3 regions of the Lactobacillus sp. 23-2 genome follow, and region 3 is predicted to be linked to each of the others. Evidence: predicted binding sites of a transcription regulator. Region 3 holds the regulator's gene; each other region holds the start of a gene.

Region 1 (10,011 bases), on a different contig from region 3:
GCCTTTATGGGCCGCTTGGTTGAAAAGTTCGGTCCAACCCTGACCGGGACCGTTTCCGCGATTCTTTACGGGAGCGGGATCGCCTTGACTGGCGTGGCCGTTCACAGCCAACAGCTCTGGCTCTTGTACCTGTCATACGGCGTTATCGCTGGCTTGGGCCTGGGTGCCGGCTACGTTACTCCGATCTCAACCATCATCAAGTGGTTCCCAGACCGGCGCGGCCTGGCAACTGGCCTGGCCATCATGGGCTTCGGCTTTGCCGCCCTTTTGACCAGCCCAATCGCCCAATCCCTGATGTCCAGCGTTGGCCTGTCCAACACCTTCTACATCTTGGGGCTGGCCTACTTCCTGGTCATGATCGTTTCTGCCCAGTTCATCAAGCGGCCAACTGCCAGTGACCTGGCACAGTTCAAGAAGGAAGACAAGGAAGCCGTTTCCTTGACTGGCGGTCTGCAGATGACGGCCAACCAAGCTTTGAAGACCAAGACCTTCTACTTGCTCTGGTTCATGTTCTTCATCAGCATCACCTGCGGGATCTCCCTGGTTTCTGCCGCTTCACCAATGGCTCAGGAACTGACTGGAATGAGCGTTTCTACCGCGGCCGTCATGGTCGGCATCATCGGCCTCTTCAACGGCTTTGGCCGTCTGGTCTGGGCTACTCTGTCCGACTACATTGGCCGGCCACTGACCTACAGCCTGATCTTTGTCGTTGACATGGCCATGTTCGTGATCTTGATCTTCACCCACTCACCATTCATCTTCGCGGCTGCCCTCAGCCTGCTGATGTCCTGCTACGGGGCTGGCTTCTCAGTTATCCCGGCCTACCTGGGCGACGTCTTCGGGACCAAGGAACTGGGTGCCATCCACGGGTCAATCCTGACTGCCTGGGCTGCTGCCGGCATGGTTGGGCCACTTCTGCTCTCCTTCACTCACGAAGTCCTGAAGAGCTACTACGTTACTTTAGCCGCCTTTATCATCTTGGCTGGTCTGGCCTTGGGCGTTTCCGTCCTGGTTCAGCGCGAATTCGCCAAGCTGACTGACGCGGTTGAAGACTAAACTTAATTTCTGAATCTTAACAGCTTTTGCTCAGATAGCCTTGCTCCATGGATCTGTTGGTCCATGGAGTTTTTTTGCTAAAAAAAGGCGCTATTTAATGTTTAGAACTATAATTGAAGAAGAGAAATGGTTAAAGGGAGGGAAAATCATGAGGCTTCCGGACAAGCTGCGCGACCTGCGCAAGAAACATGGCTTAAGCCAAAAAGAATTAGCCGACAAAATCGGTGCCAGCAGCTTTGAAGTGGTCGGCTGGGAAAACGGCGAAAGCGTGCCTGATATTTCCTATATTGCCAAGCTGGCCGACCTGTACGGCGTTTCGCCTGACTTCCTGCTCAAAGACGACAAGCAGGAAGGGCAGACCATTGAAGCCGACGAAGAGCAGGACCAGCCAAAGAAAAAGGCGGCTGATCCTAAGCGCTTGGGCAAGATCAACAGCATCTACTGGACCATCGTCATCGCGGTCTACTTCTTGGTCAGCATCGCTAGCGGCCGCTGGACCAGCAGCTGGAGCATCCTGCTCTTGGGCGGCGCCATCTGGCTGATCGCGGCCGGCTTTCACTGGGTCAATTCGACTAAATAATTAAGGAGCTGCTTCTTAATCAGAAGCCAGCTCCTTTTGCTTTGCTATATATTATATTGTTGGATGCCATGATGTAGAAGGTCAGCAGGGCCATGACAATAATGGCAATTGCCAAAGCCAAGACGGCAGCCGCGATGAAATTGAGGCCATGCTTGCTAAAAGTCATCAGCAAAATGTCAGACAGGAACATCCCCGCAAAACATGTGATCCAAGCCGCTGCATTTGCATAGCCAAGATGCGAGAGCAACAGAATCACTGGCAACGATCCAGTCAGACAAACTACGATCGTCCAATATATCTTGGGCGGATACATATGAGACAAGCGATCCCGTATTTTCTTCATTTTTCCATTTTCTCCTTAGTAAAAATCTCATCCTGTTACATCTAGATTATAGGCTTTTTTGTGAAAATGGTAACAAAAAGTCAAATTTATTTTTTGCCCCTGAACCTGATACAATTAAGGCAAAATACTTCAGAAAGCAGGGAAAGCATGCTGAAAGACGGCCTCTATGAACAAATCATCAACCAAGAAATCCTGAACCAACTGGCGCGGCTGGACCAAGACCACTACCAGATCAGTCTGGAAAAGCTGGACGCTGACGACGCCCGCAAGCTCTTGACCATCTACCTGTCCCAGGTCATCCGGTCAGGCCTGCACTATCTGCGCGACAGCTTCAAGTCCGGTCAGGACAAGGAAGCCCTCTTGGCCCAGATCCGCCTGGCCAATTCGGTCGTTGACCAGGTTGCCCAGCATACCAAGGAGGCTGACTACCAGGACCTGCAGATCCTGGAAAAAGGCGAGGTCCTGACCGCGATCTACCATAAGATGACCCAGGCCCAAAAGATCAGCCCGGTCCGGCCAAAGACCTCTTTAGTGGAGAATGCCCTCTTTACCGGGAGCAAGAACGAGCCCAGCATGCTCAGCGAGCTCAAAAAGGAGATTGCCTCTTCCGACCAGGTCGACCTCCTGGTTTCTTTTATCAAATGGACCGCGATCCGGCCGCTGTTGGGCGACCTGCGGACTTTTTGCGCTAATAAAGACCACCGCTTGCGGGTGATCGCCACGACCTATACCCAGGCCACCGACTACAAGGCGATCCTGATTCTCAGCCAGCTGCCCAATACGACGGTCAAGATCAACTACGAGACCCAGCACGCCCGCCTGCACGCCAAGTCCTACCTGTTTAAGCGGGAAACCGGCTTTTCTACGGCTTATATCGGCTCTTCCAACCTCTCCAATGCTGCCCTGACTACGGGTCTTGAATGGAACGTCAAGGTGACTGAGCAGGAGTCCTTTGACATCGTCAACAAGTTCGCCGTTTCTTTTGAAAGCTACTGGAACGACCCCACTTTTGAAACTTTTGACCCCGAAGATGAAAGATGCCGGCAGAAATTGCACGCGGAACTGGACAAGCACGTCCCAACTAATTTCCACCTGGAAAGCAGCATCCGTCCCTACAGCTACCAGCAGCAGATCCTGGACCAGCTGCAGGCTGAACGGGAAGTCTATGGCCATTATAAGAATCTGCTCGTGGCCGCCACTGGGGTGGGAAAGACCGTCATCGCGGCCTTTGACTTCAAACGCTATTTGGAAAAGCATCCCGAAGCCCGCCTCCTCTTCGTTGCCCACCGGCAGGAAATCCTGGAACAGAGCCGGCAGCAGTTCCGCGAGGTCCTCAACGACTTCAATTTTGGCCAGCTCTTCGTCGGCCAGTACAAGCCTGACTCTGTCGACCAGCTCTTTACCTCAATCCAGTCCTTCAACTCCGGCAAAATGGCCGACCTTTTGCCAAGCGACTACTACGACTTCATCATCGTCGATGAGTTCCACCACGCGGCCGCCAAGTCCTACCAGCAATTGCTCAGCCACTTTCAGCCCAAGATCCTGCTAGGCCTGACCGCCACCCCGGACCGGATGGACGGGCAGGACATTTTGCAGTACTTCGATGGGCGCGTCGCCGCCGAAATGCTGCTGGGCGAGGCCATCGACCGCCAGCTGCTCTGCCCCTTCCAGTATTTTGGAGTCACCGACAGCGTCGACTACTCCAAGCTCAAGTGGAGCCGGGGCCAGTATGAGGTCAGCGAGCTGGAAAACGTCTATACCGCTGACGACGCCCGGGCCAAGCTGGTCCTCAAGAACGTCCAGCGCTATTGCAATGACCTGGGCGAGGTCAAGGGACTGGGCTTTTGCGTCAGCGTCAAGCACGCCGAATTCATGGCCGACCGCTTCAACCAAGCCGGCATCAAGTCCGTGGCCCTGTCCGGGCAAAGCAGCCAGATCGACCGCCACCAAGCCAAAAGCGACCTGACCGCGGGCAAGCTCAAGTTTATTTTTGTCGTGGACCTGTACAACGAAGGGGTGGACATCCCCTGCGTCAATACCATCCTCTTCCTGCGGCCAACCCAGAGCCCGACAGTCTTCCTCCAGCAGCTGGGCCGGGGCTTGCGGCTCAGCCCGGGCAAGGACTGCCTGACGGTCCTGGACTTTATCGGCCAGGCCAACCGCCATTACAGCTACCAGGCCAAGTTCCGGGCCTTGACTGGCCCGGGCCGGTCCCTGCGCCGGGAGATCAGCGATGACTTCCCTCACCTGCCAGCCGCCTGCTACCTGGAGCTGGAGCCTGAAGCCAAGCGCTACATCCTTGACAACTTGAAGCAAAACGCCGCCAACAAGCTGGGCTTGACCCAGCGGGTACAGACTTTTACGCAGGACACGGGCGAAGAGCTGACCCTGGCCAACTTCCTGGAGGCCTACGATTTGAGCCTGTATGACTTTTACCAAAGCAGCGGCTCGCGCTCGCTCTTCCGTTTGAAGAAGTGGGCCGGGCTGATCAAGGACGACCGGGACGTGGACAACCAGGTCTACCAGAAGTTCAGCAGCTTTTTCCATATTGACTCCAAGAAGCTGCTGGACTACTGGCTGAATTACCTGGAAATGCCAAAGGAGCCGGCCAGCGAGAATGAGCGCTTGATGCTGGGGATGCTCTACTACAGCTTCTACAAGAAGAAGCCCGCCCAGATGGGCTTTAAGGACCTGCATGAGGGAATCGCGGCCTTCTTAAAGGAAGATTTCGTCAAAGCTGAGCTGCTGGAAGTTCTCCGCTACCGGCAAAAGCAGCTGAAGCTCCTGCCGCGGGACAATGAGTATCCCTTCACCTGTCCTTTGGAAGTCCACTGCCGCTACAATATCAACCAGATCATGGCGGCTTTTGACTACTTCAACCAGGACCAGTCCCCGGAATTCCGGGAAGGGGTCAAGTATTTCGCGGACAAAAAAACGGATATCTTCCTGATCAACCTGAACAAGAGCGAAAAAGACTTCTCCCCGTCAACCATGTATGAAGACTACGCCATCAACGCCCACCTCTTCCACTGGCAGAGCCAGAGCCAGGACCGCCTGGCCAGCCCGAAGATCCAGCGCTATATCCACCAAGGAGAAACTGGCAATCAGATTTCCTTGTTTGTCAGAGAATTCAAGCAGCAGGGCTCATACACGGCTCCTTATACTTTCTTAGGCAATGCCGATTACGTCTCCAGCCAGGGCGAGCGGCCGGTTTCCTTTGTCTGGCGCCTGCACCAAGCTATTCCAGCCTGCCTGCTGCCTAAGGCCAACAAGGCCATTGCCCTATAAAGAAAGTTTGTGCTGGAGGCGAATTTTGCCCCAATTTTCTGCTATACTGTAGCTAATGAATAGGTTTTGCAATAAAAGGAGAATTTAATGAAGATTTTAGTTGTTGGTGGCGCCGGCTACATTGGCTCCCACGCTGTTAGACGTTTGGTTGCCGATGGCAACGACGTTGTCGTTTTGGACTCACTTTTTACTGGTCACAAGCAAGCTATTGACCCAAAGGCCAAGTTTTATCAAGCTGACCTCTTGGACACGCCAACTGTCGCCAAGATCTTGAAGGATGAACAAATCGAAGCCGTAATGCACTTTGCTGCTTACTCCTTGGTCGGCGAATCCGTCAAGAAGCCACTGAAGTACTACAAGAACAATGTTTCCGGCATGATCAGCCTTTTGCAGGCCATGGAAGAAACTGGCGTCAAGTACCTGGTCTTCTCATCAAGTGCCGCAACCTACGGGATTCCAAAGACCTTGCCAATCACTGAAGAAACGCCTTTGAACCCAATCAACCCATACGGCGAAACCAAGATGATGATGGAAAAGATCATGCACTGGGCTGACAAGGCCAACGGGATCAAGTCCATTGCCCTGCGCTACTTCAACGTAGCTGGTGCCTCCCTGGACGGGGAAATCGGTGAAGACCACAACCCAGAAACCCACTTGATTCCTAACATCATGAAGGCCGCTTTGGCCGGTGACGGCAAATTTACCATCTTTGGCGATGACTACAACACCAAGGACGGCACCAACGTCCGTGACTACGTGCACGTAGTTGACTTGATTGATGCGCACGTTCTGGCCCTCAAGCACCTGATGGAAACCAACAAGAGCGACGTCTTCAACCTGGGGACGGCCAACGGCTTCTCCAACCTGGAAATCCTGAAGGCAGCCATCAAGGTTACCGGCAAGGACATTCCTTACACGATGGGTCCACGCCGCGGCGGTGACCCTGACTCCCTGGTTGCTGACTCAACCAAGGCCCGGGAAGTTCTTGGCTGGAAGCCAGAACACGAAAACGTCGAAGACATCATTGCCAGTGCTTGGAACTGGCACCAAAAGCATCCAAATGGCTTTGAAAAGTAAGACCAAGAAAAATAGTGAAGCTTCAATATCGAAGCTTCACTATTTTTTTGCCGCTAGGCAGCTTATCTCTCCTGGCTATTTTCCTGCTTTCGAGGCCAGCCAAAAGATTTGAAAAGTAGATATTGACTCTCAAGCACGAAAAAAGGCTTTCTAGAGCCACAAAAATAACGCTGAAAAGTTGCACTAGGCAAAAAGGTGAAACCCGCAAACTGACAGCGAGTTTCACCTTTTCTTATTTATGCGCTTTTTCTGCTTGCAAAAGCTGCAGATATTTCGGACGGTCGACTTCGGGGACGCCAAGCAGCTCCAACGCCTTTTCAGCCGGCAGATTCAACGACTTCATGACGTTCTTGGCATAGGTAATCGTCTCTTTCTCTTTAACTTCCTGTGAGTTCTTCTTTACCGCAACCTTTACCGCATTGTCCAGTTTATGCTGATAGTATGGCGTTAGAATTGAGCCCATCGTTTCCACCTCATTCTCATTCTTCTTAGCAATTGAATTAATTACTTCTTCAAACGCCGGATCTCCACCAGACATTGCTTTCAACATCCTAAGCACCAGCCGGGCATCTTTGATCGTAACCTTATTCTGGCTCGGATGAGCTTCTTCTCCACGGTTGATCTGTGAAAAGTACTCAGCCACGAAATAGAAGGCGCTCTTAAAGCGGCGGCGCAATTCGGCAATCGGCATGTGGCCAATATCGAAAAAAGCTCGCATCTGATAGTCATTGATCCGGTCTTTGATTTCACAAGGCACATTCTTCAGATCCAGTTCGCCTAATAGATTCTGAGGATAGTTCCATTTTTCTTTGCCATAGTATAGCACGATTGTGACCACTGGATAGAGTCTGGCCCCTTGAGAAAATTGCTCAATATATCCGGCGGCATCATAGCACAAGGTCCGGGCAGCCATCCGCCTATCAGGATGCGATTGGTTCTCAATTCCAATCAGCATAATCCGAAAGGTCTTGCCATTCAGGTTCAAAAATTTGGATACGTCCCGGTATTCGCTGTGAATGCTGCCATCTTCGGTAAAGGCGCTCTCCGGCTGTGCGTTTTCCAGCATCCCCGCCTTGATTGCCCGCCGGCCGTCAAACAGACAGCCGTTGACCACATCCGCGAAAACTTCATTGCGATTCAGCAGAATCTTCTCCGCCACGTCATTCGTGCCATGCGTCCGCTTCGTCTTAAAGCCGGCATTGCTTTCCTTATCTGCCATTGGTCCTCCATTGAATAATCTTGATCTTTCTTCGCTGTTTTTTCCCTCTACTTACTAATACACGAAAAGTCCCGATTATTTCCCAGGAAATTTAAGTTTCTGCTTTTTTGACGTAAAAAGCGTCTTGAATCACTTGCCAGGTGATTTAAGACGCTTTTGCTTCTGTGCTGCTTTATTTTTAGAACAAGCTGCCGCACTTTTCGATCATTTTAAAGAGGTCAGCCCGGTAGTCAGGATCTTCCTTGCGCAAGCTGCTGACAGCCACGCCAAAATGTTCCGAATAGCCAGTAGAGTTGACATACTTTCCGTGCCCAAGATACATGGCAACGTGACCTGGGAAGAAGATCAAGTCACCTGGCAGCAGGTCCTCAAACTGGATCTCATGGATCGGCCACCGGTCCGCGATCTCGGCATCCCTGTAAATCAAGACCCCATTCATCATATAACTCATAAAGACCAGACCGGAGCAGTCAATCCCATCCGGGCTTTTCCCGGCCCAGCGGTACTGGGTTCCCAGGTACTGCATGGCTGTTTCGGTTACGCTCTTGCGGAAGCTGTCCTCATCTGGCATCCCCTGAAGCAGGAAAAAGTCCTTGTCAGTCGACCAGAGGTAGTCATCCTCATCCTGGCGCTCGCCAACCGCCGTGTGGGACAGCCAGCCGAGTTGCCCATCCAGCAGGCTGACCTGCAGGTAGCCATCCGCCTCTTTCCCCGTCAAGGTCACCAGACTGCCGCGGTAAAGCGTCGCCAGGATTTCGCCCTGAACCTTGGGCTGGTCCAGCACGTCAATCGCTGCCCGCGTGATCAGCTTGGTCTGCCGCTGCTGCAGCTCAGGCAAAGTCAGCGACTTGACCGCGCTTTTAGCCACGTAGCCTTGGTAGCCATAATGGGTCGTCACGTACCAGCAGTCTTCCTTCTTGGCCGTGATCTTCACTGCCCACCCGTAGAGCAGCTCATCCGTCCGGCTCTTTAAATCCTCGTCCAGCAGAAAGACCGCTGGCTGCTTAATCAAGCCATACATTTTGATTCCCCCTTTACAAAACTCTGTCTCTATTTCCATCTTAATTAATCCAGTCCTTTTTGAAAAGTCAAAAAGTTTTAAAAATGTTAAAGATCTCTCCTATCTTACTTTACAGATTTTCACTTTTAGCCGACTTGTGTTAAAATATTTCACATATTGTAGGAGGTACTATGGAAGATAAAAAAGAACAAACGGGCTACAAACGCTCGCTAACCAACGCGCATATTCAGTTGATTGCCCTCGGCGGGACAATCGGAACTGGCCTCTTCTTGGGGGTTGGCAACAGCATTCAGAAGACCGGACCGTCTGTGGTGTTTAACTACATCATCGTCGGCCTCTTGCTCTTTATCCTGATGCGGGCCTTGGGCGAGCTGATTCTATCAGACTTGCACAAGCATACCTATATCGAATTTATTGAGAAGTACTTAGGCAAGAACATCGGCAAGGTGACCGGCTACCTCTATTGGCTCAGCTGGCTGATCCTAGCCATGGCCGAAATCACGGCCTTGGGCATGTACTTCAAGTACTGGTTCCCCAGCCTGCATCCTTGGATCCCCGGCGTCACAACCGTCGTGGTCCTGCTCTTGATCAATTTGGTTTCAGCCCGCTTCTTCGGCAATCTGGAATTTGCCTTTGCCATCATCAAGATCCTGATGATCGTTGGCTTCGTCATCTTTTCCTTTTACATGCTGGTGACTGGCGGGTCAACCAATTACGGGCAAGCCAGCCTGGCCAACCTGTACGACAACGGCTTTTTCGTCAACGGAACCAGCGGCTTCCTGCAGGCCTTCCAAATGGTAATCTTCTCCTTCATCGGGGTTGAGCTGATCGGCTTGACGGCCGCTGAAGCCCAAGACCCGCACAAGACCATCCGCAGCGCGATCAACGAATTGCCAGTCCGGATCATCCTGTTCTACGTCTTGGCCATCCTGGGGATTCTGATCGTCATGCCTTGGAACAAGGTTTCCACTTCCAGCTCGCCATTCGTCCAAGCCTTAAACGGCGTGGGCTTGCGCTGGGCCGGCGGCTTGATCAACTTCGTAGTCATCACCGCGGCCATCTCATCCACTAACAGCTTTATCTACAGCGCCGGCCGCCTGCTCTTCTCAGTCTGCCTTGACGGGGAAGGCAAGTGGAACAAGTTCTTCGGCCAGCTGAACAGAAGACAGCTGCCGCTGCACGCCTTGGTCTTCTCAGCCATAATCATTGCCTGCGCCCCACTGATTACTGTCATCATGGGCGATGAAGCCTTCAGCTTCATTTCATCCATCGCGACGAGCATGTTCTTGATCATCTGGATCATCATGACCCTCACCCACCTGGTCTACCGGAAGAAGACCCCGGCCAACCAGTTGCATGAATTCCAGCTACCGCTTTTCCCATACTTGGATTACTTGGTGCTGGCCTTCTTCGTTGCAATGATCATC
Region 2 (10,011 bases), on a different contig from region 3:
TTGCCAGCCGGCAATCGTGATCGTCGCGGGCTTGAATGGGATCAGCAGAAAGAGCGCGATTCCTACGATTAAAGGACAGACAAAGCCTTTATAGTTAACTTTCTCTAACGTATTTATTCCCGCTTGTTTTTTCTTTACTCTTAACTCAATATCTTTTCAAAAATTGGCTATCCGCGCGCCAGCTTGGCGGCTTGGATGCCGGCTTGGCGGCCGAAGACGACGGTTTCCGCGATTGAATTCCCGCCGATCCGGTTGTTGCCGTGCAGACCCCCGGAGACTTCGCCAGCCGCGAAGAGGCCAGCGATGACCTTGCCGTTGGAGTCGAGGACTTGGGTTTCGGCATTGATGTGGATCCCGCCCATCGTGTAGTGGATGGCTGGGTGCACGTGGATCGCGAAGAATGGCTCCTTAGTCACGCCGCGGTCCATCCCCGTGGTCCGGCCAAAGGCTTGGTCAGCGTGCTTTTCAACAGCTTCGTTCCAGGCAGCCACGGTCTCTTCCAGACCAGCCGCGTCAACGCCGATCTTGCCAGCCAGCTCAGCCAGGCTCTCCCCGTGCTCGACCAGGCCAATGTAGTCGTAGAATTCAACCGCCTTGACGTGGTCGCGGATGCCTTGGTCAAAAATCAGGTAGGCCCCATCTTCATCAAGGCCCGTGATGGCATCGGAGACGATCTTCCGGGTGTTCAGCTCGTTGACGAAGCGCCGGCCAGCCCGGTTGACCAGGATGGCCCCTTCCCCGCGGACGGCTTCCCCGATCAGGAAGGTGCGCTCGCCGTCAGTCTGCGCCGTTGGGTGTACTTGGATGAAGTCCATTTGGATCAATTGAGCGTCCACGTCTTTGGCCAAAAGCAGGCCGTCGCCGGTCGCGCCGGCTTGGTTGGTAGTCTTGTAGCCTACCAGGTCTGGCCGATACTTCTTGATGATTTCCTGTGAAGCCCCGAAGCCGCCAGTTGCCAAGATGACTGCCTTAGCCGCGATCTGCTTGGTCCCGTTGACTTCAATGCCCACGATCCGCTTGTCTTCATCCTGCAAGAGCTTGGTAATCTTGGCTTCATTGAAGACGGGAATGTCTTCCTTTTGAATGTTCTTCAAGAGCCCTTCGACCAAGTAGCCGCCAACTGGGGCAGTTGATGCTGGCCGGTGGGCCCGCTTTTGGCTCATCCCCCCGGTAATGGTCAGGTCGGTCAGCGCGATTCCATGCTCAGTCAGCCAGTCGACCGCTAAAGGAGCATGGTCGACAAAGTAGCGCAGCATTTCTCGGTCGTTCAAGCGGCCGCCGCCCTGCAAGGTTTCCTTATAAAAGTCTTCCTTGCTGTCAATGATGCCGTGGTCGTATTGAACCAGGGACTCAGCCGCGTTCATGCCGGATGAGGCCTTGCTGGTGTTGCCGCCAAGCTTGGCGTTTTTTTCAAAAACAGCCACGCTGGCGCCTAATTCATGGGCCTGCAGGGCCGCGGACAAGCCAGTCCCGCCGGCACCAATTACGACAACGTCGTATTCGCTGTCAGCTTCGTTAATCTTCTTTGCTTCGTATACAAATTTAGCCATAGTTGCAATTTCTCCTGCTCAGTGTGAGCTTATTCTTCAGGCTTGGTCCGGTCGACGTTGGTCATGGCCATGTAGTCCATCCATTCGTCGTATTGTTCTTCAGTCACCTTGCCGCTCTTGAGGGCCGCTTCCTTCAAGGTCGTCCCTTCCTTTTGCGCAGTTTGGGCGATTACGGCTGCTTCGTGGTAGCCAATCTTTGGTGACAAGGCAGTTACCGTCATCAATGAGTTTTCAAGGAGATCATCCATGCGCTGCTCGTTGACGGTCAAGCCGTGGATCATCTTGTCGGCAAAGCCAGTAATGGTGCCAGTCAGAATGTCAGCTGATTCCAGAAAGGCAGCGATCATGACCGTCTTGAAGACGTTCATTTCAAAGTTGCCTTGACTGGCCGCGAAGTTGATGGTCACATCGTTGCCCAAGACGCGGGCAACCGCCATGGTTACGGCTTCAGCCTGGGTCGGGTTGACCTTGCCTGGCATGATTGATGAGCCTGGTTCGTTGGCAGGGATGTTGAGTTCGCCGTAGCCGGCACGTGGACCGGAAGCCAGGAAGCGGATGTCTTGGGCGATCTTGAACATGTCATTGGCCAAGGTCTTCAAAGCCCCGTGCATGACGCTCAAAGCTGAGTGGTGAGCCAGGCCCCAGAACTTGTTGGTTTCAACCTTGAATTCGTGCCCGTAGACCTTGGACAGCTTGCCGGCGATGGCTTCAGTCATCCCAGGAGCAGCGTTCAAGCCAGTCCCGACAGCCGTCCCGCCGATCGCCAACTCGTAAAGGCTTGGCTTCAATTCTTGGATGTAGGCCAGGTCATGCTTCAAGGCTGAGATGTAGCCGGAGACTTCTTGGCCAAAAGTCAAAGGAGTCGCGTCTTGCAGGTGGGTGCGGCCGACCTTGACCGTCTTCCAGTACTTGTTCTGCTTAACCTTGAGCTCGTCGATCAGGTGCTGGATGGCTGGTTCCAGCTTGTCGATGGCTTCAACGGCAACGATGTTCATGGCCGTTGGGTAGGTGTCGTTTGAACTTTGGCCGCGGTTGACGTCGTCGTTAGGCAGGATGTTCAAGCCTGGGTGCAGCTTGTTGGCCAGGTTGGCGACGACTTCGTTGACGTTCATGTTGGTTTGGGTGCCTGAGCCGGTTTGCAAAACGTGCAATGGGAAGTCCTTGCGCAGGCTTTCGTCATCAAGGGCCAGCAATTGGTCGATGGCTTCTTCGATGGCTTGCCCCTTTTCAACAGGCTCATCGCCAACTTCAACGTTTGATTCAGCAGCAGCCTTCTTCAAGTGCAGGAAGGCGCGGATGATGGCCAAAGGCATCAATTCACCTGATGGGAAGTTGTTGCGGCTTCTTTCAGTCTGTGGGCCCCAAAGAGCATCCTTAGGGATCTTCACTTCACCAATCGTGTCTGATTCAATGCGGTATTCTTGTTCTGACATCTCTGTTTCTCCTTACAAACGAACTTTAAACATTGCTTTTGTTAATTGCATTATATAACGGCCTTTTTTAATTTTGTTAAAAAACACACAATTTTTATCTAGAATTTCAAAAATTTTAACTAAGCTCAGTTTTTTAATTTTCCCATTGTTCGGTCATTTTTAGTAAAATGCAAAATCTTCCAAATTGAAGTAAGCGCTTAATATTGATTTCAATATTTTTGGGAAAGACCAGCAGGCGGTTTTTCTTTGCCTGTTTTTGGCAAATTAATGAAAAAGGTAACTTGTGAAATGTTCATTTGAACCTCCCACTTTAGCTGGACTCTTTTTTATAAGTGCCGCTTGCTTTCATCTGGAGCTTTTTATTAAAAAAACAAATTCAATAGATTGACTTTAGTGATAAACTAAAACTTAGATTTCTTGATTGGAGAGAATAAATTGCAAGATAAGTTAGAAAAACTGCCCGACGGCTGGCACAAGGCTTTTGCCACCTTGTGGCTGGGGAACTTGATCACGGGGATGGGCTATTCCATGACCATGCCGTTCGTGTCGTTGTTCATCGCTGATCTGGGCCACTACAGCAAATTCGAGATCAGCATGTATTCCGGCCTGGCTTTTGCCGTGACCTTTATCACCCAAGCCATTATGTCACCCATCTGGGGCTCCCTAGCCGACCGCAAGGGCCGCAAGCTGATGTGCCTGCGGGCTTCCGGCGTGATGGCCTTGACCATTTCTTTGACCGGTCTGGCCATGAACGCCGGCTATATCGTGCTCATGCGGGCCATTCAAGGCTGCTTTTCCGGCTACATCAACAACGCCACGGCGCTGATGGCCGGCGAGACGCCCCACCGCAAGAGCGGCTGGGTCATGAGTCAGATGATGACCGCCAGCACCGCGGGCAACCTGATCGGGCCAATCCTGGGCGGGGCCTTGTCCAGCTTCTTTGGCAACCTGCTGGGCGGAGCCTGGGGCTACCGGGTTCCTTTCTTTATTACCGGCTTTTTGATGGCGATGGTCTTTTTGGCAACATTGCTGTTCGTTCATGAAGACTTCAAGCCAGTAAAAAAGGCAGAAATGCGGCCGATGAAGGACATTATGGCCACTTTGCCCAACCTGCAGCTGATTATCGTCATGTTCGTGACTACTATGCTGGTTCAATCCGCCAACATGTCTATCGACCCGATCGTTTCCTTATATGTCAAATCCATGATGCTAGGCGCGCAGAATATTGCCTTTATTGCCGGGGTCGTGGCCGCGACGCCAGGTCTGGGGACCTTGGCCGCATCATCGTATATTGGCCATAAGATGGACCAGATTGGACCGCTGAAGATTTTGCGCCTGGGGCTACTGGCCGGCGCCCTGCTCTTCGTGCCGATGGCCATCACCCACTCCCCGTGGGCCCTGGCCGCTTGGCGCTTTTTGCTGGGGATGGCCAGCGCGGGGATGATGCCCGCCGCGCAGACCGTTCTGACTTTGAACACGCCGCCTGAATCTTTTGGCCGGATTTTTTCCTATAATCAGTCCTTCCAGGCCATGGGCTCGGTCATCGGTTCCCTGCTGGGCTCTGGGATCTCCGGCATCTTCGACTACGCGACGGTCTTCTGGGTCACCGGTGCCACCTTGCTCATCAATTTTGTCTTGGTGCTGATTTTTCAAAAAAAGAGCGTCAGCCATTAACCTGACCAATGTCAACCACTCATCTGACTCGGATGAGTGGTTTTTGTGCAATCGCCTTTAGTGAGGCAGTAGAAACTATGCAACGCTGCCCAGCAAAATCAGCGACCATGAGCCGCGAACATGCTAAACTAAGTTTTGCCCGGATGACTCAAGACAACTTATAGTTTTTATAAAAAGCTGCAAAAAATCAGCCCGTGCAAGCTAAGTTGTGGTACGATTGTGAGCACGAAAGGATGAGTTTATATGGCACGAATGTCGCGCAGACAGTACCAAGAAAGACAAGAACGCGCCTCCCAGACGCGGCAGGCAGACATCAAGGCGGTTCCCCGCTTGGACGCTGACGGGGCTTCCCGGAGCGAGCAGAAGATCCGTCTGAATTTTTGGCAGATTTTCGCTGACCGGCCTTACGTCTCAGTCATTATGCTGAGCCTGGCCTTGTTTTGCGTCCTGGCCAAGTGGTGGATCGGTCTCGGACTGATCATCGGCTTGACCATCATCGGCATCCTTATCATTGGCCGCTCCCACCACCCAAACCGGGTGCTGAGCCTGGAATTCAAGCTCAAGGCCTCCAGAAAGCTGAGCATGATCAAGGCCCTGCAGTTGCTGGGCTCTACGGTCATGTTCCTGGCCGCCTACATGCGCCAGATCGTCAGCGTCAACTTTGCCTCCGCGGGGACCACGGACAGCCTGACCCTGATCCAGGGCGTCTTGAACAGCCACGGAACTTACGGCCAGCAAGGCTCTTACTTCCTGAGCCTGTTCAACTCCCTGACCGGGGGCTCGCTTTGGGGGACCTACCGCTACGCTACCAACAGCTCGCAAATGATGAACTCCAGCGCCGGCACGATGATCATCCTCTGGATCTTCCTCTTGATGATCGCCCCCGCCTTCTGCGTCCTGTCCCAGTTCTTCAGAGAGCCGTATTCCCGGCACGTGATGACCATCTTCTCCCTCATCTCCGCGGCGTCATTTATGATGACTCCCTACCTGATGAAGAAGTGGGTCGTCCAGTACGCGATTGAGAACCAAATGTCCCAAATTGCCGCCAACAACGCGGTCCAAGTCGGCGGGATGGTCTTCCCGGCCATCGTTTCCGCCATCTTCGTCTTCATCCTGGCGATCTACCGGGAAATCAAGCGGGACGAATTTTAAGCCAGCACCAAAAAACAGCTCCAAATTCCTGGAGCTGTTTTTCGTTTACCCTAAAAGCTTCTGGTATAGGGCGTAAGTCCGGGCATCATAGGCCACCATGATCACCCGCAGGTCATAATCCTTGTGGTCTCTAAGCCACTTGCGGACCTCCGTGAAGGCAATCTTGCTGGCCGCGCCCAAAGGATAGCCATAGACCCCGGTTGAAATCGCGGAAAAAGCCACCGAATGCAAGCCGTTTTCCTGAGCCACCCGCAGGCTGTTCCGGTAGCAGGCTGCCAAAAGGAGCGGGTCGCTGTGTGAGCCGCTATAGATGGGCCCAACCGTATGAATGACGTACTTGGCCGGCAGGTCAAAGCCGGGCGTGATCTTGGCCTCGCCCGTCTCGCATCCCCCCAAGGCCCGGCAGGCTGGATCCAGCTTTGGCCCAGCGGCCCGGTGGATGGCTCCGTCGACGCCGCCTCCTCCACGCAATTCCTTGTTGGCCGCGTTGACGATCGCGTCAACCTTGAGACTGGTAATGTCACCTTGCCAAATTTCTAAGCTCATTTAATCCTCCAGATACATTTTTCTAAATTTAGCCAGCTCGGTCTTAGAAAGACCCAGGCGCTTGACCCAAAATTTATCAAAGCTGCCCCAGCCCTGGCGGATGGTCTCCGTAATCCCCTTAATCGCTGGACCTTCCCCTCTAGTGACGTTCATCTTAGCGATGATCTGGGACAGCTTTTCATTGGTTGGGTGCTGCTTCTTCCAAGAGAAGTCATAGAGTTCATCCGTGAGCATATAATCCCGGGCGATCGTGTCATCATCAACGCCCAAGGCCATCAGGATCATCACGCTGATAACGCCGGTCCGGTCCTTTCCGGCCGCGCAGTGATAGACCAAGGCCTGATCCTCAGGCAGGCGCAGAAGCTCTTTAAACACCTTGGCAATTGCTTCTTCTGAATGGCTGTTCAACAGAACCCGCTGGTAGATGCTGGGCAGATAGTCGTCAAAAACGGGAATATGGTGAAAGAAGCGCAGGAGCGCATGTTTTTCTTCAAACCGCTCCCCCTCAGCGTAAAGACCAACGCTGACCAGCCGGGCACCTGGCCAAAGCAAGTCTGGATAAGCCCGCTGCTCACGGCTGGTCCGCAAGTCGCAGTCTACCGTGATATGCAGCTTGCAGAGGGTTGCCATGTCGCGCGTCGACATCTCGTTTAAGGCAGCCGACCGGTAGATCTTGCCCCACTTGACCTGACGCCCGTTTAATCCCGTGTAGCCGCCCAAGTCCCGGAAATTGACCGGCTGGTCTAATTCAATCACTCTTTGCCGCGTCATCCTGCATCCCTCTTTTCCTAAATTCCAGCAGCTGTTGACTTCCCTTTTATTTTAGTTTTTCAGGCTATTTTTGGCAAAAAAATCACTCCAGCCAAAGCCAGAGTGATATGGGTTATTTCGTCAGCACAATCTGTCTGTCAAACATGTTGACCATCTCGTCAGTAAAATTGTGTCCAATGAAGACGATGGTCGCCTTGCAATCGAGCAGGTTGCGCAGGATCCGCTTCGTGCTGTCGCGATCAACCGACGCGGTTGCTTCGTCGATCAAAATGAAGCTGCTTCGGTTGAGCTCGGCACGGGCTAAAACGATCTTTTGCCTCTGCCCGCCAGAAACGTTTTGCTTCTCAACGTTTATAATGGTTTCTTTTCCTTTAGGGAACTTGGCAATGTCTTTGGACAAGTCGACTTTTTGGAGGTATTCGTCCACTTGACCGTCAAATTCTGGCTTGAACATGGTGACGTTGTCCGCGATCGATGCTGGGAATAAAACCGGATCTTGCGGCACATAGTGCAGTGCTTGCGGCGACACCTTGATCTCATGCCCGTCATGATCATAGAACACGATTTTTCCAGTCGTTGCCTGCAATTCGCCTGCCAAAATCTTAAGCAGGGTCGACTTCCCGGTACCGCTGTCGCCGGTCAACAGCACTTTTTCGCCAGCCTTGATCTTCAAATCGGGGTAATTGATCGTCTCCCCGTGATCATAAGCAAATGACAAGCCGGCAGCACACAAATGGTCAAAGGAAGCCAATTCTTCATCTGCATTGACATCCTTAGGTGGATCAGCTAAGGCAGCAGCTGTCTTTTCATTCAATGGTTTGGTTGACTTGATTTGTTCAAGGTAATTAGACAGCACAACCAGACTGTTAAAGATCATACTAGAAAATTGGCCAACCGCAATAAGTTTCCCGATGGATATTATTCCAGCAGAAATCAACGTTCCAGTTACAACGTCTAATGCAACTTGACAGAAGATGCTCATGAAGGCATTGACAAAATTAATTTCAGTTACGCTGATTTGCCGCTTAACTAGTGATCCCTCTAATTTATTGGATTGCTTTTCCAGTACCTCAACCAACTTGCGTCTTGCATCATAGCGCTGAAGTTCCGCTAGCCCGCCTAACCAGTTCTTTATGGTTGTTAGATAAGTTGCGTTCACATTGGAAAAATGCATCGTTCTTTCTTGGTATTTTTTTGAAAAAATACTTGGAAGGTACAAAAACATAACCGACAACAACACAGTGGTAACTAACAAAATCCAATGCATCGTGACTAGCGCGTATGCTGAAAATACGACAGCTAAAGCAGAGTCGAAGAAAATGAACAGTGGCCGAGCAAAGTTGTCAAATAACATCTGAAAGTCATTCGTCAAATGATTTTGCATTTCAGCAACAGTTTCAGGATTTTGATAATAATAATTAACTGTTTTTATTCTAAGCTGGTGAACATATTCTTGAGTTTGTACGATATATAAATACTCCGCAAAACAGACGAAGACATATCCACCAATATACAATACGAAAAACACAGCTAAAACAAGATAGAATTTTCTAGTCTCTCCCTTAACCAGTAAGTCCAGTATAAGGCCAATTACATAGTTCCCACTTGCTACGCATAACTGACCAAAAACTTCCAAAGCAACTGCAAATGTAAATCGCAGCCTGTTTTGCCTAACAAGTTCTCCGATTTTCATTTAACTTCCTCCAATTTTTTGTTTATTTTTTCTTTTGTTCAATGAATATAATGCAGTATACCACAAGCCAGCACCGTTCTCATCTTTTCTTTAAAAAACTTTCATTTTAAGAAAGCCTATCTGCAGAGCAACTAAACGTGACAAGTTCTGATGCTGATTAACGCAAAATGAAAGAATCCTGCCGAAGCACTGTCATCAAAGGCATTTTTCGGCCGGTCTTTCATCAGACAGTCTTCGGAAACGGATAACACAGATCTTAAACACAAAAAAACGCTCATCTAACCTCGATGAACGTTTTAAGGCGTCGCTCTATTGCAGAGCTCCTCATAAAATAACGCCATTTATTTTTGCCTTTACTCCAAGAACTTGTCCCGCAGCCGCTCCAGGTCACGCCTGTCAAAGCCCAGGCTGGTGAAATAGCGGTCAAAGCCGCCCCACATCTGCCGGATGGTTTCCGTAATTCCATAAAAAGAGCTCTGGCTGACCTGGGTCTGGTTCATCTTGGCAATCTGCCGGCCCAGCCGGTCATTTTCATCAGCCTCATTCCAGTCCCGGCTATAAGACCGGCTGAACAGGTAGTCACGCATGATTTCCCGGTCATCCAGCCCTAAGGCCATCAAGACAATCACGCTGACCATCCCCGTCCGGTCCTTGCCCATAGAGCAGTGGTAGATCAGGGCCTCATCATCTTTCAAAGCCAGCAGCTCCTGAAAAATTTTCCGCATCACCAGGCCAGTTCTAGGAGCCAGGAGGTTCTGCTGGTAGACCATGGCCAGGTAGGACAAGCGCGGAACCTTGCCGGAATATTTGGCCCAAGCCGCCTCGGCTTCTTCCTCTTCATCCCCGGCCTCACTGTAAAAGTGGGTATCGATCACCCTGGCTCCCGGCCAAATCTGGTCCGGGTAGCTGTCCTGCTCATGTCTGGAGCGCAGGTCGCAGTCCACCACGATCCGGCGGCGGGCCAGCTCAGCCTGGTCGGCCTTGGTCAAATGACTCAAGGATCCTGACCGGTAAAGCCGCCCCCACTGGACCCGGCGGCCGTCCTTAGTCCGGTAGCCGCCCAAATCCCGGCAGTTGTAGCCAGCCTCCAGCTTGACGATCCGCTTTGTCTGCATTTCTGTCACCTCATTGTCCCAAAAAGCTAATCAAAATCCTGATTTCCGTGGGCAAAGACCCGGGTGGCCAAAACGGC
Region 3 (10,011 bases):
AACCACTTCCCTGGTTCTTAAGGACAGGAGCTCATTGAAAACCTCAGCGAACCGCTTGACGTGGGTGGCAAAAATCTCCCCCGTGGACAAGTCGCTGTAAGCCAGGCCATAGCCGCTCTTCTTGGCAATGACGCTGGTCAAGTAGTTGGCTTCTGCCCCGTCTTCCGGGCCTGAAGCCATGCGCGTCCCAGGCGTGACCAGCTGGATAATCCCCCGCTTGACCATTCCCTGGGCCTTCTTGGGGTCTTCCAGCTGCTCACAGATCGCCACCTTGTAGCCCTTTTCGACCAGGGTGTTGACGTAGGAGTCAACGGCCATGTGCGGCACCCCAGCCATTGGGATCGGATTGGCTGACTTATTGGACCGGTGGGTCAGGGTCAGCTCCAGAATCTGCGAGCCCTTGACCGCGTCGTCTTCATACAATTCGTAAAAGTCCCCGACCCGGTAGAAGAGAAAGGCATCCGGGTACTGTTCCTTGATTTTGTAGTATTGCTCCATCATTGGAGTCGTGGCTTTCTTTGGCATTAAAGATCTCCCTCACGTAATTCAGTTGCCTTCTATTATACATTATTTTTCCAAACAAACGTTTATCCCGCCAACAGCAAATCCAAAAACGACAAAAAGAGCCTAGCCCAGGGCTAAGCTCTTCTTGCAGTAATTCTTTGTCTTGTTGTCTTTTCAGTCAGTTTACATCATCCCTGGTTGAGCGCCAGCGGCAGGAGCTTCTGGCTTGTCTTCTGGGATTTCAGCCACGACAGCTTCAGTGGTCAAAAGCAGGCTGGCAATTGAAGCAGCGTTTTGCAAAGCTGAACGGGTAACCTTGGTTGGGTCGATGATCCCTTCGTCAATCATGTTGACGTATTCGTCATTTGCAGCGTTGTAGCCGACTTCTGGGTCAACGTGACGCAGGTGTTCAACGACGACTGAGCCGTCCTTGCCGGCGTTTTGGGCAATTTGACGAACAGGAGCGGTCAAAGCCTTCAAAACGATGTTGATCCCGGTTTGTTCGTCTGGGGTCTCACCCTTGACTTCGCTTACGGCCTTTTCAACGTTGACCAAAGCAGTACCACCACCGGCTACGTAGCCTTCGTCAACGGCCGCGCGGGTAGCGTTCAAGGCGTCTTCAACCCGGTAGCGGCGTTCCTTCAATTCAGTTTCAGTTGCGGCACCAACGTGAATGACTGCTACACCGCCGACCAATTTAGCCAAGCGTTCTTGCAGCTTCTTCTTGTCGAAGTCGGAAGTAGTAACTTCGATTTGCTTTCTAATGGTGTCAACGCGTTCTTGGATGGCTTCCTTTGAGCCTGAGCCGTCAACGATCGTGGTTGAGTCCTTAGTAACCGTTACGCGGCGGGCTTGACCCAATTGTTCAAGCTTGGTGTCCTTGAGTTCCAGGCCAAGGTCGTCTGAGATGACCGTACCGCCAGTCAAGGCAGCGATGTCAGCCAGTTGTTCCTTGCGGCGGTCGCCAAAGCCAGGAGCCTTAACGGCAACGACGTTGAAGGTCCCGCGGATCTTGTTCAAGACCAAGGTTGGCAAAGCTTCGCCAGTTACGTCGTCAGCAATGATCAAGAGGGCACGGCCTTGTTGAACGATGCCTTGCAGCAATGGCAGAATGTCTTGGACATTGGAGATCTTCTTGTCAGTAATCAAGATGTATGGGTTTTCCAAGTCGGCTTCCATCTTGTCGTTGTCAGTTACCATGTATTGTGACAGGTAGCCGCGGTCGAATTGCATCCCTTCAACGACGCTCAATTCAGTTTCAATCCCGCGGGAGTCTTCGATGGTGATGACGCCGTCGTTGCCGACCTTTTCCATGGCGTCAGCGATCAGGTTGCCGACTTCGCTTGAAGCACTTGAAATAGAAGCAACTTGGGCAATTTGGTCCCGGCTGGAAACTTCGTGGCTGTTCTTGTGCAATTCGTCTACGGCAGCCTTGGTGGCCTTTTCAATCCCGCGGCGGATGCCAACTGGGTTAGCCCCGGCAACGACGTTCTTCATGCCTTCTTGAACGATTGCTTGGGTCAAAACCGTAGCCGTCGTCGTACCGTCACCGGCGATGTCGTTGGTCTTTGAAGCAGCTTCCGCAACCAGCTTGGCGCCCATGTTTTCGTAGTGGTCTTTCAATTCAATGGCCTTGGCGATGGTTACGCCGTCATTGGTGATGGTTGGGTTGCCGTAGCTTTGTTCCAAAACTACGTTTCTGCCCTTAGGCCCCAAAGTGGTCTTAACCGTGTTGGCCAGCTTGTCAACCCCGTTTAAAAGTGAACGTCTTGCGTCTTCTGAAAACTTAATGTCTTTTGCCATCTTTTATCTGCACTCCTTAAATTACTTAACGATTGCCAAAATGTCTTTTTCGTGCAATACCAAGTATTCTTGGCCTTCATACTTAACCTTGGTGCCAGAGTACTTGTCGTATACGACTTCATCGCCCTCTTGGACGGTCATAGGAAGCTTGCTGCCGTTTTCAGCATAAGCGCCAGCACCTACGGCAACAACCTTGCCTTGGGTTGGCTTTTCCTTAGCGTTGGAAGCAAGTACGATGCCACCAACGGTTTGTTCTTCTTCTTTCTTAACTTCAACGATCACGCGATCTCCAATTGGTTGTAACACGTTTGTCCCTCCTGAAATAATAGTCTTAATCAAAGTGTTTAGCACTCTTGTTTTCCAAGTGCTAACTTACAAGTATGATAATAAGCCCTTTTTGCAAAGAATGCAAGAAAAAAATAGCACTTTTTAGCTTCGAGTGCTAAAAAGTGTCATTTGCCTATTTATTTTGCTCATTTTCAGCCTGTTTTTCGGCCAGCTGGTCGGAGTCAAGGAAGTAGATCAAAGTCTGCAGCTCCGTAGCCAGGTCCACGTTCTGGACCCGCACGCCGCTTGGCGCAGACAAACGGATCGGGGTAAAGTTCATGATCCCCTTGATGCCAGCTTCAATCATTTCATCCGCCGTCTTTTGAGCCGTGGACTGGGGAACGGTCAGGATCGCGATGCGGATCTGCTGGTCAGCAATCTGCTTCTTCATTTCCTCCATGGAGTAGACCGGCACGCCCTGCATGATCTTGCCGGTAATCTCGGGGTTGATGTCGAAGGCACAGGAAATTCTGATATTGTTGCTGCGCTTGAAGTTGTAGTTCAACAGGGCATGGCCCAGATTGCCGACCCCGACCAGGGCCACGTTGGTCAAGGTGTCCTGGTTCAGAATCTTCTTGAAAAAGCTCAGCAGGTTCTTGACGTCATAGCCATAGCCCCGCTTGCCCAAGGCCCCAAAGTAGGAAAAGTCGCGCCGAATGGAGGCGCTGTCTACCTGCACTGCTTCCGCCAGTTCAGTTGAGGAAACCTTGTCTTTGCCTTCATCATTTAAGAGCAGCAAGTAGCGGTAGTAGAGCGGCAAGCGTTTTGCCGTAGCCTTGGGAATCTTAATTTTGCTCATAAAAAGCCTCCCATTTCATTTGTCTTGTGAATGTGAATCTCTAATCAATCACTTATTATAATAATAGTTTTTCCCGTCAGTTGACAAGATGCAATTTCACAATATTTGCTTTTACGCAAAAAATAGGACTTTTTTCACAAAATAAAATTCAATCTTTTTCCTTTATAATCCTACTGTATGATAGAATGTGACAAGGTGAAAAAAGATATGATAATTGCACAAGGACATGACTTGGAGCAGCGCTTTGGCGCGACTCCATTATTCAGCAACGTAAACTTTACAATTGAAAACAACGCCCGGATCGGCCTGGTCGGCCCCAACGGGGTCGGCAAGACCACCCTGCTCAAGATCATGACCGGCAAGCAGGAAGCGACCCACGGCGAATTTACGGTCAACAAGGGAATTGAGCTGGGCTATATTGCCCAGGAGCACGACTTTGACGAGTCAAAGTCCATCTGGGATGAAATGATTACGGTCTTCCAGCCCCTGATTGACCAAGGCAAGCAGCTGGAGCAGCTGCAGTACGCGGTCGCTGACCATCCAGAAGACCAGGACCTGCTCAAGAAGCTTGACCAGGCCCAATTCAGTTTTGAACAAGCCGGCGGATATACCTACCAAGCCGAAATGAAGTCCATGCTCAACGGCTTCAACTTCCCGCAGGCTGCTTGGCAAAAGCAGATTGCCAGCCTGTCTGGCGGGGAAAAGACCCGCTTGAGCTTCGTCAAGCTCCTGCTTAAGAAGCCGCCCTTGCTGCTTTTGGACGAACCGACCAACTACCTGGACCTGGACACCCTGGACTGGCTGGAAGCCTTCTTGAAGAACTATCCCGGCGCCATCGTCACGGTCTCCCACGACCAGTACTTCCTGGACCACCTGGCCACGCAGATCTTTGAGCTGAACCACGGGGCTTTGACCATTTTCAAGGGCAACTACAGCCAATACCTGGCCCAGCGCGAGCTGCGCGACCAGCAGCAGGAAGCCGCCTTTGAGAAGCAGCAGGAGGAAATCAAGCGCCAGGAAGAGTTCATTCAAAAGAACATCGTCAGAGCCTCCACGACCAAGCAGGCCCAAAGCCGCCGCAAGGCCCTGGAGAAGATGGACCTGATTGACCCGCCTAAGCATTCCGGCAAGGTCCGGATCAGCTTCAAGAGCGCCAGACCATCCGGCAAGGAGGTCTTGATTCTCAAGGACCTGACCATCGGCTACCCTGACAAGGTGATGCTGCGCGACATCGACTTCCAGATCAACAAGGGCGACCGGGTCGCGGTGATTGGGCCCAACGGGATTGGCAAGTCCACCCTGCTGAAGACGGTCGTCAAGCAGCTAGAGCCAAAAGGCGGCTCCATCAAGTACGGGGCCAGCCTGGACATTGGCTACTATGACCAGGAACTGCAGGGGCTGGACTACTCCAAGACGGTCATCGACACCATCTGGGACAAGCACCGGGACATGGATGAAAAAGATATCCGCTCCATCCTGGCCTCCTTCCTGTTCACGGCCAAGGACATCGACAAGAAGGTCAGCCAGCTTTCCGGCGGGCAAAGAGCCCGGCTGACCTTGACCGTCCTGTCAATGGAGCACGACAACTTCCTTTTGATGGACGAGCCAACCAACCACTTGGACATCGAGGCCAAGGAAGTCCTGGAGAAGGCGCTGGCCAGCTATGACGGCACCCTCCTCTTCGTCTCCCACGACCGCTACTTTATCAACCAGCTGGCCAACAAGATCGTTGCTGTCCGGGACGGCCACGCCAAGATCTATGAGGGCAACTACTCCTACTATCTGGATGAGAAGGCCAAGCAGGCCCAAGCCGAAGCAGAAAAGGCGCCAGCAGCCCCCCAGTCGCCGGTCAAGACCAGCGACAGCAAGCTCTCCTACCAGGAGCAGAAGAAGCGGGATTCAGAAAAGCGGAAGCTCCAGCGCCTGGTCGACCAGGCTGAACAGCAATTGGCCGAATTGGAAGCCAAGGAAGCCGACATCCAGCAACAGATGGCTGATCCAGCCATCGCCGCTGACTTCTCCAAGCTTGGCCCCCTGCAGGAAGACCTGACCGCGGTCCAGGAGGAATTGGAAAAGGTCAGCGCCCAATGGGAAGAAAATTCCCTGAAGCTGGAAGATTTTGCTTAATTGCTCATTTCCCATAAATTACTACTCAAAGTGCTCTATCAGTTGATATATCAACTGATAGAAGAATTCGCTGAGTTTAAGTTACAACTCAAAAAATAATATCTTAAACTTTGAAAAAGGCCGTAATAGTAGGCTTCTTAGACATTGAGTTGTAAGATCCTGGGAAATTAGCATTAATTTGTTCTTTTGGCTTACAATAAACAGGATTTGTTTTTAACAGATCCAAATCCGCAAAATATCAACATCAACAATCGATTAACGGCAAAAGGGCATCCCCAGTGAAGGGATGCCCTTTCGTTTGCTTATTGGCAAATAATTCTGAATTGTTTTTAGTTGTTTTCTGTAGCGTTCAATTATTATTTTTTGGCATTCTTACTGATAGTCTGCCGCGTATGGGAGTTCCAATGAAGGATCGGCATCCAGGTCCAGACCAGCAAACTTGCCTTCCTTGTACAGGTTGTAGGCCGCTGCCCCGATCATCGCCGCGTTGTCGCCGCACAATTTAAGCGGTGGCAGGACGACCTTCGGCGGCTGGGCCAAGTTCTTGATCTCCTGTTCCATCCGCTCGCGCAGGCCCAAGTTGGCGGCTACCCCGCCGCCCATGATAAAGGTCTTTGGCTGGTACTGCTTGATCGCCCGGATGGTCTTGGCCGCCAGGACGTCAACGACCGCGGCCTGGAAGCTGGCCGCCAGATCATACTTGTCCAGCTTCTGGCCAAGCTGGTCAGCATGGTGGCAGGTGTTGATGAAGGCACTCTTCAGGCCAGAGAAGGAGAAGTCGTAGTTGTCTTCGTCAATCATGGCTCTCGGGAAATTGAAAGTATCCTTGCCCTGGTGAGCCCACTGGTCAATGGTCTTGCCGGCTGGGTAGTTGATGCCCAGAACCCGGCCGATCTTGTCATAGGCTTCCCCAGCCGCGTCATCACGGGTATCGCCCACAATTTCAAAGTGGGTTGGATCCTTCAGCAAGACGATTTCAGTATGACCGCCGGAAACCTGCAGGGCCAAGGCTGGGTATGCGATCGTGTCTGCCAGCTGGCCGGCCGAAATGTGGCCCATGATGTGGTCCACGGCGATCAGCGGAATGCCTGTCGCCATTGAAGCGGCCTTAGCGGCGTTGATCCCGATCAGCAAGGCCCCAACCAATCCTGGCCCGTAAGTGACGGCGATCGCGTCAATGTCTTGCCAAGTGCAGCCGGCTTCAGCCAAAGCTTCCCGGGTAATCTGGGTAATCACTTCAATGTGGTGGCGGCTGGCCACTTCCGGAACCACCCCGCCAAAGCGGGCATGGCTCTTGATTTGGGTGGCCACGACCAGGCTCTCGATCTCTGAGCCGTTCTTGACGACTGAGGTTGAGGTTTCATCACAGGAGCTTTCAAAAGCCAGGATGCGAATGTCTTTCTTCTCGTTCAAATTCATTGCTTCTTTCTTCCTAAGTACATGATCATTTCCAAGGCGTCCATCGTTGACCCGTCAAGATGGGTATAGTAGCCTTCGCGCTTAAAATTGTCCTCAAAGCCCAAATGCCGGTAGACAGCGATTGCCCGCTGGTTGTCAACCGCGACCTCCAAAGTCAGGCGCTTGTAGCCGGCGGCTTTGGCCAGGTCGATCATCAAGCGGAGCAGGCAGCCGGCTACCCCCTGTCCTTGCCTGGCCGGAGCGACGGCAACAAAGGTAATGTGGGCCTGAACATAGCCAAAGCGCATGCCAATGGCAGCGGCCAGCTGGTCGCCGGCATAGCAGGCCAGATACAGGCAGTTTGGCTTGGCCAATTCTCTTTTAAAAGCCTCCCCATCCCAAGGGGTCGCTCCATCATAGTCTTCAGCTTCCAGGTACAGGAGCTGGCTGATCTGGCGGCGACTGGCCTCAGCCTGCCTGATCTGATAGGCCTGGCCCTTGATAATGACCTGGCGCGGCTTAAATGGCGCGACGTGCGGCGTAAACAATCCCATTTGGATCAGCTGTCTATACTTCTTCGACGTATTCGCTGTCAGGCGCGAAAGCTTGGCCGGTCTTCTTGTGCCAGTCATATTCAGCCTGGGTCCGGCGCAAGTAGTTCGGGACGGCCTGGTCAGGATCGATTGGCGCGGCTTTGGCCGCGAGGCGGCCAACCTGGCCGGCGTGCAGCAGGTTCTCGTCTCCGCTGGCAAAAATCAGCTCGCGGTCAGCCAGCTGGTCTTTGATCATTTCCATGTACTTGCTAAAGTCGCTGCCGAGGAAGATGAGCTTCTTGTCCTCCTGGTCCTTGAGCTGGTTCAAAAGCTCGCTTAAAGCATAGTGGCCGTCTGGAATGACTGCTTCAGCCTGACGGTAGGCGCCAGCGAAAAAGTTCTGGTTGCGGGCGTCAAGCGCGGGCACGACCAGGGCCTCCTGGCCGGCAAAGTTCTGGGCCAGGGCCTGCAGGGTTGAAATTCCCACCAAGTCCTTGCCTAAAATGCTGGCAAACATCTTGGCCGTGGTCAAGCCAACCCGCAGGCCGGTATATGAGCCCGGCCCAATGGCAACGGCGAAGCGGTCAATGTCTTTCAAGGACAGGCCCTGCTCTTGCAGCAGCCTGTCGATGTCGGGATCAAGGTCAACGCTGTGGTTGCGCTTGTTTGGCTCGACCGTTTCACTGATAATCTGTTCATCGTCATTCAAGGCTACGCTCAAGTCGCTGGTGGCCGTTGAAATGCTCAAAATCTTCATTAAATGGAATCCCCAATTTCTAACTTATTTTCTCAATCTGGCGTCAACGCGTGACAGGGCCTGCAGCACAAACCAGGTCACGACCATTTGAATCCAAGGAGCAATCATTTCCTTGACGATTCTAACGCCCAAAGTCTTCATAAATGGCATGTTGTACATGATGTGCAGCCACAAGGTGTTCATCCCAATGTTGCAGACGATCGTAACCATGATAGTGGCCGCGATGACCCGCCAAATCTGAACAGGCTTCTTGTAGAAGAAGAAGCCGTAGATCATTGGCCCAACGGCAGCCGTCAGCGTAAAGCCGATGAAAAAGCCGCCCATGTTGCCAAAAATAGCTGAATTGACCAGGTCGCTGATCGCACCGCCGGCAAAGCCCCAAAGCGGCCCAAACAAGTAGCCCAGCATGACGCTGCCGATAAAGCCCAAGCCGACTTGGAGCAGCTGGCTCCCGACCGTAAACTTGCCCAGGATGATCTTGATGGCAATCACCATGCCCAGCAGAATTACGTCGCGCAATTCCAGCTTGGCGCCAAACTTAACTTTGCCCAAAGTCTTTGATTCAGTCTTCAATTTGTAAATCCTCCGTGAATAAAACCGTGGCTATCGATAAATCAGAATCAAGCCTTATTAAAGCACAAAAGCGACTTTAAATCATAAAGACTTGCGCCAGGCTATCTCACAAAGGGCCATGTCGTCTTCGCCCACCTTGATCAGGTGCTGGGACAGGCACTCTTCTTGGCTGGTCCGCGTGAACTTCAGCCAGCTTTGGGCCTCATCCCCGTACTGCACTTCCTTGTCAAAGCGCAGGTCAATCCGCACGGGCACGTGCTGATTTAAAAAGTCCCGCGGCAAGGTATCAACGATCCAGTCAAAGTAGCGGCCATTGTTCATGTGGTGGTTGGTGTCTAGGTCATAATAGCGGACCCGGTAGACGTGGGAGGAGTCATACGCTTCCAGTGGCCGCAGGCGCTTAAAGCGCGGCAGTTTGGCCAGCTTCGGCGCTCCAATCCCCTTGACCAAGTCTGGGTCCGTCGGCAGCATCTTGCGCAGCTTAAGGTCAAACAGAACCCACTGGCTACGCACCGTCAGCAATTCGTTGCCTTCAAGGTCCTCCATGCCAAAGTCCCGGTAGCAGAGAAAGCGGTTGTAGCCAGCCGCCTCTGTCCAGGCCTTGACCGCCTCCAGGGCTTTTGGCAGACGCTTGACGTGGAACTCATACTGGGTGACGACCCAGCCGCGTCCCTGCTCATTCATGGCCTTGGCGCTGCCTAGAGTATTGGCCAGCTGGGCTTCGGAAACCTCCATCAGCATGTTGATCATGGTCGTCAGCTTTAAGCGCTTGGTCTCATCGCAGTCATCATACTGCACCCGGTAATCCTTGTAAAACTTCATTGCATGCCTCATCTTGATTGCAATCTAATCTTTAGTTTAGCACAAGCCAAAAGCACTACTTCTGGTGGTAGCGGTCATAAAGCTCGTTTTTGGAAACCTTGTTCTCCTTGGCCACCTGCTTGATGGCGTCCTTCTTGGACACGCCCTTTTCAGTCAGCTCCTGCACCAGCTTGACCAGGTCATCCCAGCTCAGGGCTTGGACTGCTTCAGTGGCCGGAGCAACGAGCACGACGAATTCACCCCGGGGAGCGACTTCCTGGAAGTGGTCCAGCACTTCCTGAATCCTCCCGCGAACGAATTCTTCATGAATCTTGGTCAATTCCCGGGCACATACGATCTGCCGGTCCGGGCCAAAAACCGCCGCGGCC

Evidence for each region. The regulator Rex, encoded in region 3, represses fermentation and respiration genes when NADH is low (regulators of the CRP and FNR family bind a similar motif). The targets are predictions, from matches to a motif close to TTGTGAANTANTTCACAA.
Region 1: a site for Rex is predicted at 2,038-2,055, ahead of OCH80_RS08140 (DUF3427 domain-containing protein). Genes of this name have one in related genera too.
Region 2: a site for Rex is predicted at 3,057-3,074, ahead of OCH80_RS07740 (class II fumarate hydratase). Genes of this name have one in related genera too.

The regions. Positions count from the first base shown of each region.
Region 1 covers NZ_JAOQBX010000024.1:6,638-16,648, reverse strand. The annotation lists gene OCH80_RS08155 (OFA family MFS transporter) at 1-1,056, shown strand, start outside; gene OCH80_RS08150 (helix-turn-helix domain-containing protein) at 1,205-1,636, shown strand; gene OCH80_RS08145 (hypothetical protein) at 1,656-1,979, opposite strand; gene OCH80_RS08140 (DUF3427 domain-containing protein) at 2,127-5,267, shown strand; gene galE (UDP-glucose 4-epimerase GalE) at 5,355-6,344, shown strand; gene OCH80_RS08130 (Rpn family recombination-promoting nuclease/putative transposase) at 6,577-7,563, opposite strand; gene OCH80_RS08125 (C40 family peptidase) at 7,742-8,584, opposite strand; gene OCH80_RS08120 (amino acid permease) at 8,755-10,011, shown strand, end outside.
Region 2 covers NZ_JAOQBX010000021.1:16,541-26,551, reverse strand. The annotation lists gene OCH80_RS07750 (hypothetical protein) at 1-14, opposite strand, end outside; gene OCH80_RS07745 (flavocytochrome c) at 168-1,550, opposite strand; gene OCH80_RS07740 (class II fumarate hydratase) at 1,580-2,983, opposite strand; gene OCH80_RS07735 (MFS transporter) at 3,419-4,657, shown strand; gene OCH80_RS07730 (cytochrome C5) at 4,901-5,809, shown strand; gene OCH80_RS07725 (O-acetyl-ADP-ribose deacetylase) at 5,855-6,355, opposite strand; gene OCH80_RS07720 (tyrosine-protein phosphatase) at 6,356-7,126, opposite strand; gene OCH80_RS07715 (ATP-binding cassette domain-containing protein) at 7,239-8,819, opposite strand; gene OCH80_RS07710 (tyrosine-protein phosphatase) at 9,173-9,934, opposite strand; gene glpK (glycerol kinase GlpK) at 9,961-10,011, opposite strand, start outside.
Region 3 covers NZ_JAOQBX010000009.1:30,506-40,516, forward strand. The annotation lists gene mutS (DNA mismatch repair protein MutS) at 1-525, opposite strand, end outside; gene groL (chaperonin GroEL) at 688-2,307, opposite strand; gene groES (co-chaperone GroES) at 2,329-2,613, opposite strand; gene OCH80_RS05130 (redox-sensing transcriptional repressor Rex) at 2,768-3,433, opposite strand; gene OCH80_RS05135 (ABC-F family ATP-binding cassette domain-containing protein) at 3,641-5,560, shown strand; gene tsaD (tRNA (adenosine(37)-N6)-threonylcarbamoyltransferase complex transferase subunit TsaD) at 5,933-6,973, opposite strand; gene OCH80_RS05145 (GNAT family N-acetyltransferase) at 6,976-7,512, opposite strand; gene tsaB (tRNA (adenosine(37)-N6)-threonylcarbamoyltransferase complex dimerization subunit type 1 TsaB) at 7,526-8,248, opposite strand; gene OCH80_RS05155 (folate family ECF transporter S component) at 8,273-8,821, opposite strand; gene OCH80_RS05160 (acyl-[acyl-carrier-protein] thioesterase) at 8,903-9,643, opposite strand; gene rsmI (16S rRNA (cytidine(1402)-2'-O)-methyltransferase) at 9,699-10,011, opposite strand, start outside.